DNA from 3 places in the Streptomyces sp. NPDC000880 genome. Region 2 is predicted to be linked to each of the others. Evidence: riboswitches for the same ligand, from Rfam matches in the RefSeq annotation. Region 2 holds a riboswitch; each other region holds the start of a gene.
The links. Region 2 has a riboswitch for cyclic di-AMP ahead of ACWDO5_RS08360 (transglycosylase family protein). Riboswitches for the same ligand answer to the same signal wherever they lie in the genome.

Region 1: it holds a riboswitch for cyclic di-AMP, as region 2 does, so the genes downstream of both, ACWDO5_RS28170 (M23 family metallopeptidase) here and ACWDO5_RS08360 (transglycosylase family protein) in region 2, are expected to answer to the same signal.
Region 3: it holds a riboswitch for cyclic di-AMP, as region 2 does, so the genes downstream of both, ACWDO5_RS29090 (M23 family metallopeptidase) here and ACWDO5_RS08360 (transglycosylase family protein) in region 2, are expected to answer to the same signal.

The regions. Positions count from the first base shown of each region.
Region 1 covers NZ_JBSFMS010000114.1:16,426-21,882, reverse strand. The annotation lists gene ACWDO5_RS28175 (alpha-galactosidase) at 102-2,192, shown strand; cyclic di-AMP (ydaO/yuaA leader) riboswitch at 3,091-3,245, shown strand; gene ACWDO5_RS28170 (M23 family metallopeptidase) at 3,248-4,192, shown strand; partial or broken gene ACWDO5_RS28165 (SGNH/GDSL hydrolase family protein) at 4,386-5,176, shown strand; gene ACWDO5_RS28160 (SDR family NAD(P)-dependent oxidoreductase) at 5,176-5,457, shown strand, end outside; gene ACWDO5_RS28155 (SDR family NAD(P)-dependent oxidoreductase) at 5,451-5,457, shown strand, end outside.
Region 2 covers NZ_JBSFMS010000017.1:13,879-19,335, reverse strand. The annotation lists gene ACWDO5_RS08375 (DUF501 domain-containing protein) at 1-398, opposite strand, end outside; gene ACWDO5_RS08370 (FtsB family cell division protein) at 435-914, opposite strand; gene eno (phosphopyruvate hydratase) at 1,061-2,347, opposite strand; gene ACWDO5_RS08360 (transglycosylase family protein) at 2,600-3,280, opposite strand; cyclic di-AMP (ydaO/yuaA leader) riboswitch at 3,284-3,489, opposite strand; gene ACWDO5_RS08355 (transglycosylase family protein) at 3,777-4,664, opposite strand; gene ACWDO5_RS08350 (cytochrome P450 family protein) at 4,777-5,457, opposite strand, start outside.
Region 3 covers NZ_JBSFMS010000123.1:15,490-20,946, reverse strand. The annotation lists gene ACWDO5_RS29095 (PP2C family protein-serine/threonine phosphatase) at 143-1,306, shown strand; cyclic di-AMP (ydaO/yuaA leader) riboswitch at 1,571-1,725, shown strand; gene ACWDO5_RS29090 (M23 family metallopeptidase) at 1,736-2,800, shown strand; gene ACWDO5_RS29085 (aldo/keto reductase) at 2,910-3,866, shown strand; gene ACWDO5_RS29080 (PrsW family intramembrane metalloprotease) at 3,957-5,300, opposite strand; gene trmB (tRNA (guanosine(46)-N7)-methyltransferase TrmB) at 5,361-5,457, opposite strand, start outside.

The DNA of each region.
Region 1 (5,457 bases), on a different contig from region 2:
TAGTCATCTCGACCGTCTCCCGCAAGGCCGTTGCACCGGCAGCCGTCCACGTCGGATGATGTGCGAGGCTGTGCGGAACTGTGTGTATCTGAGGGGTTGGGATGATCGAGAGTGTTGGCAAGGGGCGTACGTGGGTTCTCTCCGGATCCACGAGCAGTTACGCGCTGCACCTCACGGACGACGACGAACTGCTGCATCTCCATTGGGGGCCCCGGATCTCCGGCGCCGACGCGGAGGCACTCGCGGACCGGGTACTGCCGCCCTACTGGCCCTTCGAGTCGCAGCTCGACGGGCACGAGGAGTACCCGGTCGAGGGCGGACCCCGTTTCGTACGCCCGGCGCTCTTGGTCCGTACGCCACAAGTGCGCGGCACGGAGTGGACCTTCGCCTCTCACGCGGTGGACGGCGACGAACTGCGGCTCCGCTTCACCGACGCCCTGCACGGCCTCGGCCTCACCCTGCACCACCGGATGCGCGACGACGCGGACATCATCGAGCGCTGGGTCACCGTCGCCCACGAAGGGGACGGTCCCGACCTGGAGCTGCTGCGGGCCGACGCCGCCGCCTGGACGCTGCCCCAGCGCGACCGCTGGCGGCTCAGTCAGCTGCACGGCCGCTGGGCGGCCGAGTCGCTGCTTGTACGGTCGGAGCTGACGTACGGCGAGAAGGTGATCGGCAGCCGTCGCGGCCACACCGGACATCAGCATCTGCCGTGGGTCGCGCTGGACGCGGAGGGGGCCACGGAGGAGCACGGCGAGGTGTACGCCTGCGCGCTCGGCTGGTCCGGGTCCTGGCGGATCTCCGTACAGCAGCTGCCCGACGGACTCGTGCAGATCACCGGCGGCGCGGGCTACGACGAATCGGGACTGCTGCGGCTCGCGCCCGGCCAGTCGTACACCTCGCCCGTCTTCGCCGGGCTGTGGACCGACGGCGGATTCGGCGCTGCCAGCCGGGCCTGGCACGCCTGGCAGCTGGCGCATGTGATCCCCGACGCGGCGACCGAGCGGCCCGTCCTCTACAACTCCTGGGAAGCCACCGGTTTCGACATCTCCGAGGAGCAGCAGCGGGCGCTCGCCCAGCGGGCCGCGGCCATGGGCGTCGAACTGTTCGTGGTGGACGACGCCTGGTTCGGGCAGCGCACCAGCGACCGCGCCGGGCTCGGCGACTGGACGCCCAACGCCGAGCGCTTCCCGCAGGGGCTGGGGCCGCTTGCCGACGAAGTGCACGAGCTGGGGATGCAGTTCGGCATCTGGGTCGAGCCGGAGATGGTCAATGCCGACAGCGACCTCTACCGCGCGCACCCCGACTGGGTGCAGTACCACCCGGGCCGCGCCAGGACCGAATTCCGCAACCAGCTCGTGCTGAACCTCGCGCGCGAGGACGTACAGGCCTATCTCTGGGAGCAGCTGGACACGCTCCTCAGCAGCGCGCCCATCGACTACGTGAAATGGGACTTCAACCGCTGCTTCACGGACGCGGGCTGGCCCGGCGAGAAGTACCCGCAGAAGCTCTGGGTCGAGCATGTGCACGCGCTGTATGCACTCTTCGACCGGCTGCGCGCGGCGCATCCGTCCGTCGCCTTCGAGTCCTGCTCGGGCGGCGGCGGCCGGATCGACCTCGGAATCCTCTCCCGTACCGACCAGGTGTGGACCTCCGACAACACCGATCCGCTGGACCGGCTCGCCATCCAGCAGGGCTTCACCCAGTTGCACCCGGCACGGGTCATGGCGGCCTGGGTCACCGACAGCCCCAATGTCCAGCTCAACGGCCGCGTCAGCACGCTCCGTTTCCGCTTCGTCAGCGCGATGGCCGGTGTTCTCGGCGTCGGCGGCGACCTCACCGAGTGGACCGATGAGGAGCTCGCCGAGGCACGCGGCTGGGTGGACCTCTACAAGAAGATCAGGCCGCTGGTGCAGCACGGCGAGCTGCACCGGCTGCGGGCGCCCGAGGGCGGGCTCAGCGCCGTGCAGTACATACGCGGCGACGAGAGCGTTGTCCTCGCCTGGCTGCAGGCGCAGCACTACGGCGAGCAGCCGCCCAGGCTCAGGCTGCGCGGCTTCGACCCGGCAGCCTCCTACGAGTGCCTGGACACCGGCGCCGTACACCGGGGGGCCGTACTCCTGCACCACGGACTGGACACCGGACTCAAGGGCGACATGGACGCCACCGTGATCCGGCTGCGTCGCCGCTGATCCGACTCCGAATCGACTCCGAATCGACCCGGCCATGAACGCGAACTTCCATGGCCGGGCGAGGGCTTCAGGAGCAACGAGCGGATACGGCGCAGACGGCTCGTCGGGGCGCGGCATACCCCCGTACCCCGCTGCAACGGATTCCGGCGACTCCTCCGGCTCAAGCCTGCCGCGAATTTCGAGTGGACGACGGGCAATTCGGAATGGGCCAAAGGAGATCAGGGGGCTCTACGAGGGGTGACATCGAGAAGGTCGACATCCATGATCGGGATGTACGCGGAGAAATCCCCGGCCGCATTCGCCTTCGGCGACACCGTATTCAGGATCTTCATCCCGCACCCATCCCGCGCGCCGCGGGGGCCTGCGCCGGCGCGATCGCGGCGGCCTTCGCCACGTCGCCCCGGATGCCTCCGCGGTCGGCTCCACCCCCTCGTTCCGGAAGAGCGGCCCGTCGCGGACGCGGCACCATTTTGTCCAGTTTTGCGGTTGAGGCCGAGAGGCAGTCGTCGAGCAAAGGCGGTGGGTCACGGTGGAATTCCTGTGGTGTTGACAGGAATTCGGGGTAAGTGGGCTCGATCGGCTGATCATCATTAAATGACACTTCTGTCCGAATTGGCCGGTTCGGCATAACGTGCCCCGTATGTAAGGGAGATGGGACCCGACCCGTGAGCAGGATCATATCCGTGACGTTCCGTGGTGGTGCGGCGGAGTCGAATTCCTTTGACGGAAGGACAGTTGGGATCCCGTTGGGATCCATTATTCACGGAGCGTAACCGGAATTCTGTGGCGATATCGCATGGATCATTGACCCGGGAAAGTGATGGCTTGTACCCGCCCGTCCGTCTCGCTTACGTTCCCGTCAATCCGGACGGACCGCCTAATCCTGCCGCCGACCGGAATTCGAAACCCACCAACGCGTGGCAGGAGCGGGGGACCCAGGTAGTACGCCATTCCGGAGTTCCGGACGGCTCGGGGTTAAGTCGCGCACCGCGCGGCCGGGCATCTCCAGCCCGAACCCGACAGCTCACCTCGTAGGCGCCGGAGAGGAATGCGCCATGCCCGCAAAGGGTAAGCACCGCCGTCCAAGGACCAGCCCGATCACGCGCGGCTTCGTCGCCGCCGGCACGGGTGGCGCCGTCATCGTGCTTCCACTGATGGGCGCCACCGGCGCCCACGCGGCGGGCAAGACCGCTCCCGCCGTGGCGGCTGCGGCAGTGACCGCCGCCGCGACCCCGGCGGCCGCCAAGCCGGCCGCCGCCCCCACCACGTACTCCGTCGTCGCCGGCGACTACCTGGCCAAGATCGCCAAGGAGCACGATGTGTCCGGCGGCTGGAAGAAGCTGTACGAGGACAACCGTGAGCAGATCGGCGACAACCCGTCGCTGATCCGCCCGGGCCTCAAGCTGACCCTCGGTGCGACGTCGAAGGCGAAGGCTCCGGAGAAGGCGCAGCCCCGCGAGGAGAGCCAGGCCGGGGCCGAGTCCAAGGCCGCACCGAAGGCCGCGTCGAAGGCCAAGGCCTCCTCCGACTCCGGCTCGGACCCCTCCGCGCAGTCCTCCGGTGACTCCGCGAGCGCCCCGCAGACCAGCGGCTCCGGCTTCACAGCCCCCGTCGACGGCGCGACCGTCACCACCCCCTACCGCATGACCGGCGCCATGTGGTCCAGCGGCTACCACACCGGCGTCGACTTCGCGGCATCCTCCGGTACCACCGTCAAGGCCGTCGGCGCGGGCACCGTCGTCTCCGCCGGCTGGGCCGGTGCGTACGGCAACGAGGTTGTGATCCAGCACAGCGACGGCAACTACTCGCAGTACGCCCACCTCTCCTCGCTCTCCGTCTCCGCCGGCCAGAGCGTGAGCGGCGGCCAGCAGCTCGGCCTCTCCGGCTCCACCGGCAACTCCAGCGGCCCGCACCTGCACTTCGAGATCCGTACCGGCCCGAGCTACGGCTCGGACATCGACCCGCTGGCCTACCTGCGCCAGTACGGCGTCTCCATCTGATCCGCGTCCGGTCCGCCTGATCCAGCCGAGGCGCAGACAGCACACCGCTCTCCCCTCGCACCGCCACCCGGCGGCGCGGGGGGAGTCGGCGTATTCCGGGTTGGACGAAACTTGGCCGGTGGCAAAGATCACCCCTCGTCAACCCCTCCTTGCGGTCGCGTAGGTCACATCCGTAAGGGAAAGATGTGGTCTCGTGGCAGACGATTCGAGAACAGGGAAAAATGGCGCATTCGGGTCGTACGCGGCGATCGGTGACAGCTTCACCGAGGGCGTGGGAGACCCGGGTCCGAACGGGATGTACGTCGATGGGCTGACCGGTTCGCGGTCCTGCTCGACGACCGGACCCCGGAGCACACCTTCAGGTACGCCAATCTCGCCGTGCGCGGCCGTCTCCTCGACCAGATCGTCGAGGAGCAGGTGCCGAGGGCGAAGGAACTCGCCCCGGATCTGGTGACGTTCTGCGCCGGCGGCAACGACATCATCCGGCCGGGCACCGACCCCGACGACGTGGCCGAGCGCTTCGAGCGCGCCGTCGCCGACCTCACGAGTGCGGTCGGCACGGTCATGGTCACCACCGGATTCGACACGCGCGGGGTGCCGGTGCTGCGCCATCTGCGCGGCAAGATCGCCACGTACACCGCGCATGTACGGTCCATCGCCGACCGCTACGACTGCCCCGTCCTCGACCTCTGGTCGCTCAAGTCCGTTCAGGACAGGCGCGCCTGGGACGCCGACCGGTTGCATCTGTCGCCCGAGGGACACACCCGGGTTGCGCTGCGCGCCGCCCAGGTACTCGGAATCGATGTGCCCGCCGACCCCGACCAGCTGTGGCCGCCCCAGCCGCGGCGCGGCCCGCTCGACGTGCGCCGTGACGACATCCACTGGGCGCGTGAGCACCTGGTGCCGTGGATCGGCCGACGGCTGCGCGGCGAGAGCTCCGGCGACCATGTCGAGGCCAAGCGCCCGAACCTGCTGCCCCTGTGATGGCGGCGGGGTGGGGTGCGAGGGACCTGCCCCGGCTGACGGGCCGTACGGCCCTGGTCACCGGTGCCAACCGCGGCATCGGCTTCGCGGTCGCCGCGGGCCTCGCCGGCGCCGGGGCGCGGGTGCTGCTCGGCACCCGCGACCACGACCGCGGCGCGGCCGCGATGCACCGGCTGCGCGCCGAGGTGCCGGGCGCGCGGGCCGGGCTGCTGCCGCTGGATCTGGCCGACCTGGACTCCGTACGCGAAGCAGTGCGGCTCACCCCCGACCCTGGCTGGATC
Region 2 (5,457 bases):
AGGCACTTCACCCGGTCGGGCATGCCGCCCGCGCTCGGGAAGCCCTGCAGCATCTCGATGGCGTCGCGGCGTGCGATGTAGTCCTCGTGGGCGGCTCGGTACTTTGCGGCCAGTTCCGGGTCGGTCGCGAGGCGCTCGTTCATCTCCTTCATCACGCCGTTCGCCTCCAGCGTGCCGATCGCCGAGGCGGCCCGCGGGCAGGTCAGGTAGTACAGCGTCGGGAAGGGGGTGCCGTCGGGGAGCCGCGGCGCGGTCTCGACGACGTCGGGCTGACCGCACGGGCAGCGGTGCGCGATGGCGCGCAGTCCGCGCGGCGGACGGCCGAGCTGCTTCTTGAACGCGGCGATGTCCGCGTCGGTCGGCTCGGTCGGGGCTGTGGTGGGAGGGGGCGTTTCCATGCCTGCCTTGGTTCTAGCGGTGCTTCTGTGTGGCTGCTACTTGCTGCGGTCGGCGTTGTCGACGCCGTCCCAGACATTCGAGTACCAGGGGCGGTCGGCCGCCCCACCCTCTTCGGTGCGGCGCTTCTCGGCGGCCTCGGGTGCGATCATGATGTAGCCGGTCTCTCCCGGCAGCACGAGATGCAGGTGCTCGCGGGCGAGGCGCCGGATGTACATGTCGTCCTGGAGCCGAGCCTTCTCGTCCCTCAGCCGCTCGACCTGCTGTTCGGCGTCCGCCATCCGGCGCTCCTGGTCGGCGATGTCGGCGCGCTGGGAGACGTACTGCCGCATCGGATACGCGAGCGCGACGGCCAGCGAGCAGACCACCAGGGCCAGGAAGGCCGCGCGGCCGGTGAGCCGGGAGCGGCGGGCCTGCCGGCGGCTTTGCGACCGGTAGACGCGAGCGGCGGTCTGCTCGCCGAGCAGCCGCAGCCGGGTCGAGGTGGAGAACCGGTCCTGGTCCCCGTTGCGTGCCATGGTCTCGCCTCCCCGTTACGCGCCTACGTCCCCGGACACGGTACGGGACCGCGACCGGGGACGTAGGTAACGAGAGCGTCAGCCCTTGCTGTACCGATCAGTTCGCAGAGCGCCGTGCCGATCAGTTCGCAAAGCGCTGTGCCCGATCAGTTCGCAGAACGAAACCGCGGGAACGCCGAGCGGCCCGCGTACACCGCGGCGTCGTCGAGGATCTCCTCGATGCGCAGCAGCTGGTTGTACTTGGCGACGCGCTCGGAGCGGGCCGGGGCGCCGGTCTTGATCTGGCCGCAGTTGGTGGCGACGGCCAGGTCGGCGATGGTGACGTCCTCGGTCTCGCCGGAGCGGTGCGACATCATGCACTTGAACCCGTTGCGCTGGGCGAGCTCGACGGCGTCCAGGGTCTCGGTCAGCGAACCGATCTGGTTGACCTTGACGAGCAGGGCGTTCGCGGCGCCGTCCTCGATGCCGCGGGCGAGGCGCTCCGGGTTGGTGACGAAGAGGTCGTCGCCGACGATCTGGACCTTGGTGCCCAGCTTGTCGGTGAGGACCTTCCAGCCGGCCCAGTCGTCCTCGAACAGCGGGTCCTCGATGGAGACCAGCGGGTACGCGGCGACGAGCTCCTCGTAGTACTCGGTCATCTCGGCGGCCGAGCGGGACTTGCCCTCGAACTCGTAGGCGCCGTCCTTGTAGAACTCGGACGCGGCGACGTCGAGCGCGAGCGCGATGTCCTTGCCGGGGGCGTAGCCGGCTTCCTTGATGGCCTCGAGGATCAGGTCCAGCGCGGCGCGGTTGGAGTCGAGGTTCGGCGCGAAGCCGCCCTCGTCGCCCAGGCCGGTGGACAGACCCTTCTGCTTCAGGACCTTCTTGAGGGTGTGGTAGACCTCGGTGCCCCAGCGCAGGGCCTCGGAGAAGGACTCCGCGCCGATCGGAGCGATCATGAACTCCTGAATGTCCACGTTCGAGTCGGCGTGCGAGCCGCCGTTCAGGATGTTCATCATCGGAACGGGCAGCAGGTGCGCGTTCGGGCCGCCCAGGTAGCGGAAGAGCGGCAGGTCGGAGGCCTCGGAGGCGGCGTGCGCCACGGCGAGGGAGACGCCGAGGATGGCGTTGGCGCCGAGCGAGGACTTGTCCGGGGTGGCGTCCAGGTCGAACATCGCCTGGTCGATCAGGCGCTGCTCGGTGGCGTCGTACCCGACGAGCTCCGGGCCGATCTGCTCGATGACGGCGAGGACGGCCTTCTCGACGCCCTTGCCCTGGTAGCGGTTCTGGTCACCGTCGCGGAGCTCAAGAGCCTCGAACGCACCGGTGGAGGCGCCGGACGGAACAGCAGCACGACCCGTGCTGCCGTCGTCGAGGCCAACCTCGACCTCGACCGTGGGGTTGCCTCGGGAGTCCAGGATTTCCCGGGCTACGACGACGTCGATGGACGGCACGAGCATCTCCTTCTGGGATGTGACGCTAAATGTGACGCAAGCGGTGGGACACAAGCAGTGCAGGGTCGCCTCGGCCTTGCGGCAAGAGCCTAACCGGCTCCGGGGCATCGGCCGGCCGATGCCCGCCCGCTGGGACGGAAAAGGGCATGAACAGGCAGTGACAAGGCAGCACCCCCGCCCGGCGCGTACGGGGGAAAGCGCGCAGGACCGGGGTGCTCCGGTGCCCGGGGGGTCAGCTCGGGCGGAGCCGGGTCAGCTCAGGTGGAGCTGCTGGCCCGGGTAGATGACGTCCGCGTCGTCGATGATGTCCTTGTTCAGGTCGAACAGCTTCTGCCAGCCGCCCTTGACCTTCTCGGTCTCGGCGATCTTGCCGAGGGTGTCGCCGGCCTTGACCTTGTACTCGCCGTCGCCCTTCTTGAAGCCCTTGGCCTTGGCGGCGGGCTTCGCAGGGGCGGCGGGGCGCTCGGAGCGGGTGGTGGGAACCTCGGCGCGCTCCTGCTTCGGCTGCGCCGGCTGCGTGGTGCCGGAGTCGGCGGAGCCGCCGTCGTACGCGGCGCCCGACAGGCTGACGCCGCAGTTCGGCCACGCGCCCTTGCCCTGGCCGGCCAGGACCTTCTCGGCGACCGCTATCTGCTGGGACTTGGAGGCCTGGTCGGCGCTCGCGGCGTACTGCGTGCCGCCGTACGCGGCCCAGGTGGAGGACGAGAACTGCAGGCCGCCGTAGTAGCCGTTGCCGGTGTTGATGGACCAGTTGCCGCCGGACTCGCACTGGGCGACCTGGTCCCACTCGGAGGCGGTCGCGGCGGACGCCGAGGTGGCGCCGATGAGCGGGGCGGCGACGGCCGCACCGGTGACGCCGGCGATCGCGGCGAAACGAGTAGTCCGATTGAAAACGGACGGGCGACGGTGCTTGCCCTTGCTGGAGAACAGCATGGAACGTCTCCTCACCGACGCCTACGAGGTGAGCTGTCGGGTTCGGGCCGATGGGGAATCCCCAGTTCCGCCAGGAACCAGAAGACGAGTTGCCCGGCCGCGCGTCCTGCGCGCGGCTTCACCCCAAGCCGGTGGGAGCCGTCGATCTCAACGGCCGGGGCCGGCGCTTACCTTGGGTCCCCCGCTCCTGCCTTCGGCGCTCTGCGCGATGACTACTCCCCTGACCGTCGGCAGGATTCGGCGTGATGGTCAGTGGTGCCCGCGGTGGCGAGCGGTTCAGACCGTAGACACAGCTCTCCCCGATGTTCAAAGGTGAGAAACGGGGAGAAATCGCCCATCTCGCCACTCCGATAACTCTCGTTTCCGCAGGTGGCGGGCGGAATGAGTGGTTCCGCCGGGCATGTCACGGCAGTTGGGACAAAGAGACCCTTGTCTCACTTGCACAGATTCGGACATAACCCTGCGAACTTGCCCGCGAACCGCCCGCGGATTACCCCTACTTCAGGCCTAGATCGAGGCTCTGGCCGGGAAGGATGAGATCAGGGTCGGCACCGACGGTCTGCTGGTTCGCCTCGTAGAGCCCGGCCCAGCCGCCGGAGAGCTTCTGCTCGTCGGCGATGGCCCACAGGCTGTCGCCCGGCCGGACGGTGTACTCGCCGGGCGCGGCGTCCGCTTCGACCGCCCCATCCGGGTTGCCCGCATTGTCGCGTGCCGAACCGTCACCTCGCGAGGCATGGCGGCCCACTTCACGCACATTGTCTGTATTGCCCGGCTCGGTGTTCTCCGGAGCGGGCTCGCCACGGTGCTTGCCGCTGCCGCTGTCGGCGCCCAGCGTCGCGTCCGCGGTCGCCGACGCGGCGGGCTCGGCCGACCCGGCCGGGTCCGCGGACGGCTCGGCAGACGGCGCCGCGGTGGGCTCGGTCGAGGGCGTCACGGGTATGAGCGGCTCGGCGGGGGCACTCTGCTCGGGCAACGGCAGGATGCCCGGGTTGACGCCGGTCGCGGCGCCGTCGTTCGTCAGCCCGGCGAGTGGCGCACAGCTGGGCCACGCCGCGGGGCCCTGCGCGTCGAGGACCTTCTCGGCAACCGCTATCTGCTGCGAGCGGCTGGCGAGGTCGGCGCGGGGCGCGTACGCCGTACCGCCGAAGTCCTGCCAGACCTCCTGCGAGAACTGCAGCCCGCCGTAGTACCCGTTGCCGAGGTCGGCGCTCCACATGCCGCCGCTCTCGCACTCCGCCACTCGGTCCCACATGGAGGCGTCAGCGGCGGAGGCCGAACCGGCGCCGAGAAGGGGGATGGCGATGGCCGATCCCGTCACCCCTGCCGCGACAACGATGGCCGGCGCCTGGCGAGGTCGGCGGTGTCGCCCGTTCGCGGAACCCATGCGGTTGCCTTTCACGTGACTGCTGGGACGACGGTGAACGTAGCGGCATTCGAACGCGAGTCACAAGTCGATGCAGCAGAGATCACGTGAAAGTCACAGACTTGACAATGCGTCAGGTCTGTCGAGCGTTGAACTCAACCGGCAGAGTGCGCAATCCGCGCATAATGAGACCCCCACGCCACCGCAAATCGGCTGGATCGCCCGCAAGCCGCAAGTCCGGCATTCTCCTGAGCAGCGTGGCGAGCGCGGTCTGCCCCTCAAGACGCGCCAGCGGCGCGCCGAGGCAGTAGTGGATGCCGTGCCCGTACCCGAGATGCTGGTTGTCGCGCCGGGACAGATCGAGGGTGTCCGGGTCGGCGAACCGCTCCGGGTCCCGGTCGGCGGCGGCGAGTATGACCAGTACGGGATCGCCCGCCGCGATCCGCTGCCCGCCGATGACGAGCGCCTCGGTGGCGAACCGCCAGGTGGCGAGCTCCACGGGCCCGTCGTAGCGCAGGAGTTCCTCGACACCGGCGGCCAGCAGTTCGGTCTCACCGGCCGCGAGGGAGGCCTGGAGCCGCCGGCGCTGGTCCGGGTTGCGCAGCAGCGCGTACACGCCGTTGCCGATCAGATTCACCGTCGTCTCGAACCCCGCGAAGAGAAGGATGAAGGCCATGGCGGCGGCTTCGTTCTCGGTGAGGTGCTCGCCGTGGTCGGATGCCCTGATGAGCCCGGAGATGAGGTCGTCGCCCGGGTCTTGTCTTTTGCGGTGGATGAGTTCCGCGAGATAGCCGCGCATCTTCTTCACGGAGCG
Region 3 (5,457 bases), on a different contig from region 2:
GTGCCGGGCCACTGTCGTATCCCCTCGACCATACCCGCGTCGCCCGGTTGGCCGATGGTGAGTCGCCGCCCGGCGCGGCTACAGCCAGCCTGAGGAGGGCGCGGTACCGTCCGCAGCCAGGCGGACGGGCAGGAGATCACAGGTGGGGCACCGACAGCAGGACGGCGTCTACAGCGCTCCTCGTTTCGTCCGTGTGCTGCCCACGCTGATGATCATCGGCGGTCTTGTCTTCGACTATTTCACCCCGCCCAGATTCACGGCCGTGCCGTTCTTCGCGGCCGCCCCGCTGATCGCCGCGCCCTTCTTTTCCTGGATCCCCACTCTGCTGACCGGCATCGCGGCGAGCCTGGCGGTGCTCGGTCTGCGCTACTACAACGAGACCGTGTCCGAGGTCACGTCGTTCACCGAGCTGTTCACCGTGCTCACCGTCGCCGGGCTCGCGCTGCTCATCAACCGCCTCGTACGGATCGGCCGTGAGCGCCTCGCCTCCGCCCGGGTGATCGCCGAGGCCGCCCAGCGCGCCGTGCTGCCCGCCCCCGCCGCGCGGATCGGCGGGCTGCGCATCGCCGCGCGGTACGAGGCGGCGCAGGCGGACGCCTTTATCGGCGGCGACCTCTTCGCCGTACAGGACACGCCCTTCGGGGTCAGGCTGGTGGTTGGGGACGTACGGGGCAAGGGGCTGGGGGCGGTCGAAGCGGTGGCCGTGGTCCTCGGGGCCTTCCGGGAGGCGGCCGAGCAGGAGAGTTCGCTCGAAGGGGTCGCCTCGCGTCTTGAGCGGGCGCTGACCCGCGAGGGCACGCGGCGGGACGAACTGGACGCCGTCGAGGGGTTCACCACCGCCGTGCTCGCCGAGATCCCGCGCGGCGACGCCGTGGTGCGGGTGGTGAACCGGGGCCATCCGGAGCCGCTGGTGCTGTACGCCGACGGGGACCTGGACATCCTGGAGCCGACCTGGCCCGCGTTGCCCCTGGGAATGGGCGAACTGGGCGCGTGGCCGGACCGGTCGGAGGCGCATCCGCTCCCCCCCGGGGCCACGCTGCTCCTCTATACGGACGGCCTGTCCGAGGCGCGCGACGCGGGCGGCGTCTTCTACGACCTCGGCGAGCGGCTCGCGGGCCGGCTCTTTCCCGGGCCCGAGGAGCTGCTGGACGCGCTCGTCGACGACGTACGACGGCATACGGGCGGCGCAGCCACGGACGACATGGCGCTGCTGGCGGTCAGCCGTCCCACCGAGGGACAGCCGGACCGCCGCAGGATCGTGCCGGTGGTCAGAGCTCTGGGAGGCTCTGACCGTCGGAGCAGGTGATGGCCATCGCGCGGCCACGGGGCCGACGCAGGGCCGACACTGTGCGTAGTCGAAGCGCACCCCTCCGCATAACATTTGATGCACTGTCAGGTGGGGGCCCCGATCTGAGTGCCGATCAAGTCGCCCGACTCCGGCCGCTTGTGTCCTGGTAAGTCCCCGCCGAAGTCGTTAACGATCAGTCGGAACAGCTTGGAATACGACCCTGGAGTCTATTAACGTTCGATAACGCAGCGCGGTCGTCCCAGTCGTCGCAAGAGACGGCACCGTGCGCACGCGCCGAATCCCGCAAGGGAACCGGGGAACCACCAATTGGGGTGAATCGGGCACCTTTGCCGCTCTTTCCGCGGTCGAGGCGCCCGTAGGAGACCTTCCTGCTCCGAACCCGTCAGCTAACCCGGTAGGCGAGAAGGAAGGAAGGAGCACGCCTCCGTGGCGTCCAACAAGCCTGCCCCCGAAGCACCCTTCGGAACCCTGGAAACTGAGTTTTTCGGCGACGAACCGGCGGAGCGGGCATGGGAGGAATGGAACCCCACCGAGGATTCCGTCCATCCGGTGCGCGGCCGGCACCGTGTCATGAAGCAGCGAGGCGGGCTCGCCCGTAGCTCCACGGTGCTCGGCGTCGGCGTGATCGCCGCGGTGGGCGCGGGCGGCATGGCCACCGCGCAGGACAAGCCGCCGGTCTCCATATCCCTCCCCGATTCGATCGCGGACAACCTGCCTGATGCCCAGTCCCTGCCGGGCGTGGGCTCCCTGATGTCCGACGGCGCGTCGGACGCCGACGCGGGGAACGTGAACGCGGCCCCGCTCACGGCGATGACCCTCGCCGCGGACCCCGGCACCGGGGCCGGAACGGACAGCGCGTCCGGCGCCGGTGAGGCGCTGCGCGCCCGCATTCTCCAGCAGGCCGAGCAGCAGCAGTCGGAGGCGGACGCCGAGGCGAAGGCGGCCGCGGAGAAGCTCGCGGCCGAGAAGGCGGCGGCGGAGGCCGCGAAGCAGCAGACCGCGGCGGAGGCCAAGGCCGAGGCCGAGAAGCGCAAGGCCGAGGAGGCGGCGGCGGCGAAGGCGGAGGCGGCACGGCTGGCCAAGCTCGCGAAGAGCTTCGCCCTGCCCACGTCCTCGTACACGATCACCTCCACGTACGGCGAGTCCGGCTCCATGTGGTCCTCGGGCCACCACACCGGCCTGGACTTCGCCGCCCCGACGGGCACGCCGGCCAAGGCGGTCCACGGCGGCACCGTCAAGTCGGCGGGCTGGTCCGGCTCTTACGGCTACCGCATCGTCCTCGAGCTCGCCGACGGTACCGAGGTCTGGTACTGCCATCTGTCCTCGATGACCGCGAGCGCGGGCCAGCAGGTGACGACGGGCGAGACGATCGGCCGCGTCGGCGCGACGGGCAACGTGACGGGCCCGCACCTGCACCTGGAGGTCCACACGCCGGGTGGGTCGGGGCTCGACCCCATGGCGTGGCTGCGCGGCAAGGGCCTCAGCATCTGATCGTGCGCCACAGTCCCCGGCAGCCCTGGCGCACACCCCCCGAGGCCAGGGCTGCCGGTACAGCGCGTAGAACGGAATAGCGCGTACCACCACGGCCGTTGATCAAACCATGACTACTCTCCGAACTCTCGGCTCGTCCGACATCGCTGTTTCCCCGCTCGCCCTCGGGGGCAATGTCTTCGGCTGGACCGCCGACCAGGCGCAGTCCTTCGCCGTGCTCGACGCGTACACCGCCGCCGGCGGCAACTTCGTCGACACTGCCGACATGTACGCCTACTGGGCACCGGGCAACGAGGGCGGCGAGTCCGAGACCGTCATCGGCAACTGGCTCGCCGCGCGCGGCAACCGCTCCGACGTCGTCGTCGCGAGCAAGGTCGGCGCGCACCCCCAGTACCAGGGACTGTCCGCCAACATTGTCAAGGCCGCGGCTGAGGAATCCCTGAAGCGGCTGCGTACCGACTACATCGACCTGTACTACACGCACTACGACGACCTGAGCGTCCCCGTCGAGGAGATCATCACCGCCCTCGACCAGCTGGTGCAGGACGGCAAGGTCCGTGCCATCGCCGCGTCCAACATCAGCGCAGAGCGGCTCCAGGCGTCTTTGGACTTCTCGGAGCGCGAGGGGCTTGCCCGTTATGTCGCCCTGCAGCCGGAGTACAACCTCATCTCCCGCGATACGTACGAGGGCGATCTACAAGACACCGTCGCCCGTGCCGGGCTCGCTGCCGTCCCTTACTCCGCGCTCGCGTCCGGTTTCCTCACTGGTAAGTACCGGCCGGGTGTGACGGTGGACAGCGCACGGGCCGCGGGCGCCGGCGAGCACCTGGAGAACGGGCCGGGCCTGACGGTCCTCGCTGCGCTCGACAAGGTCGCCAAGGCACGTGGCGCGCAGGTCGCGACCGTCGCGCTCGCCTGGCTGGCCGCGCAGCCGACCGTCGTCGCGCCGATCGCCTCGGCCCGCACGGTCGAGCAGCTGCCCGCGCTGACCGCGGTCGCCGAGCTGGAGCTGACGGCCGACGAGCTGGCCGAGCTGACCGCGGCGTCGGCCACTTCGAGCGCGTGAGGTTCCCCCGGACGAGGTCTGGGGGCCATTGAGGACATCGGGTCCGTCGGAGGCCCGGTGAAGGCTAGGCCCTGTCCGGGCGGACAGGGCCTAGCCGCGGTACGGGTTGTAGCCGCCGTAGTCGCGGTGCGGCGGCGGTGTCCGTACCCGGCCCGTCGCCCGTGCCGCGTACGTCAGCGCGGGACCGGCGACGTCCTTGCGCTGCCACAGGTGGTGCAGCAGCTCCTGCTCGCGCTCCGCGAAGTCCGGGCCCGCCGCGTCGCGGTGGGCCCGGTGGCGCAGAAAGGCCAGGGACGTCGCGAACCGCTGGTACTCCGACACGGCGTGCGCGGCGGCCGGTCCGTGCGCGCGGCGGGCGACCTCGCGGGCCATCGTGCGCGCCCGCATCGAGGAGAGCGCCGGCGGCTCGGCGGCGGTCAGCCAGCCGGCCGCGGCGTACGCGGGCAGCTCGGCGGATATCGTGCGCAGTTCGCGCTGACGGGTCCAGATCGTCAGCCAGGTCAGCAGCCCGAAGGCGGGGACCATGAACGCTCCGTACACGGCGTAGAAGCCCCACGGGCCGAAGAGCGACGACGAGCCGTTCCACAGGGCGTGCATGCCCATGGCGAGGGCGAGGCCGAGCAGCGGCAGCACGATCCGGCGGATGCGCTGGCGCTGGGCGGCGCGCGCGGCGATCCCGAAGCCGATGCCGGTCAGCACGGTGAAGAGCGGGTGCGCGAACGGCGCCATGACGACGCGTACGAAGAAGGTCGCCGCGGTCACCGAGGCGAACCCCGATGTGCCTATCTCCTGGTCCTCGCCGAAGGCGGTGCCCAGGTAGAGGATGTTCTCGGTGAAGGCGAAGCCGGTCGCGGTGAAGCCGGCCACGACCACGCCGTCGACGATCCCGGTGAAGTCCCGTCTGCGGAAGATGAAGATCAGCAGGATCGCCGTGGCCTTCGCGCTCTCCTCGACGATCGGGGCTATCACCGTCGCGCCGAGCGTGTCCGCGCTCGCCGGGTCGGCGGTGGCGGTGGCTATCCAGCGGGTCGCGAAGGAGTTCGCGATGATCGCGACGAGGGCGGCGGCGAACGCGCCCCAGGCGAACGCGAACAGCAGATTCCGCCAGGGGCCCGGCTCGACCCGGTCCAGCCAGCGGAAGGCCGCGGTGAGGAGCGGGACGGGAAGGGTCGCGAGGCCGAGACCGACCAGGAAGCCGTGGGTGCCGGTCTGTTCGCGTACGAGCGCGAGGATGACGAGGCCGGAGAGGGCGAGGAGGGTGATCAGCGCCCCCGCCCGTACCGCTCTGCTGTGCCAGAGCCGGGAGGCGCGGCGCGGTTTGTAGCGCCAGCGGGCACGCTCCGGTACGGCGGTGAGCAGCTCGGCGAGGTGCTGCTCCTCGAACGCCGGGACCGCCGGATGCGGTGCGGGGTCCTGCGGGGGCGACTCGGACACCCATTGACCCTAACGAGGGACACTGACAACTGGCGATGGTGTCCGGGGTGCTACTCAGGGTTACGCGGGTCCCAACGCGCGGCGGAACAGCAGGTCGTGCACCTTGTGGCCCTTGTCCAGGCCCTGTCCTTCGAACCGGGTGAGCGGGCGGAAGGCG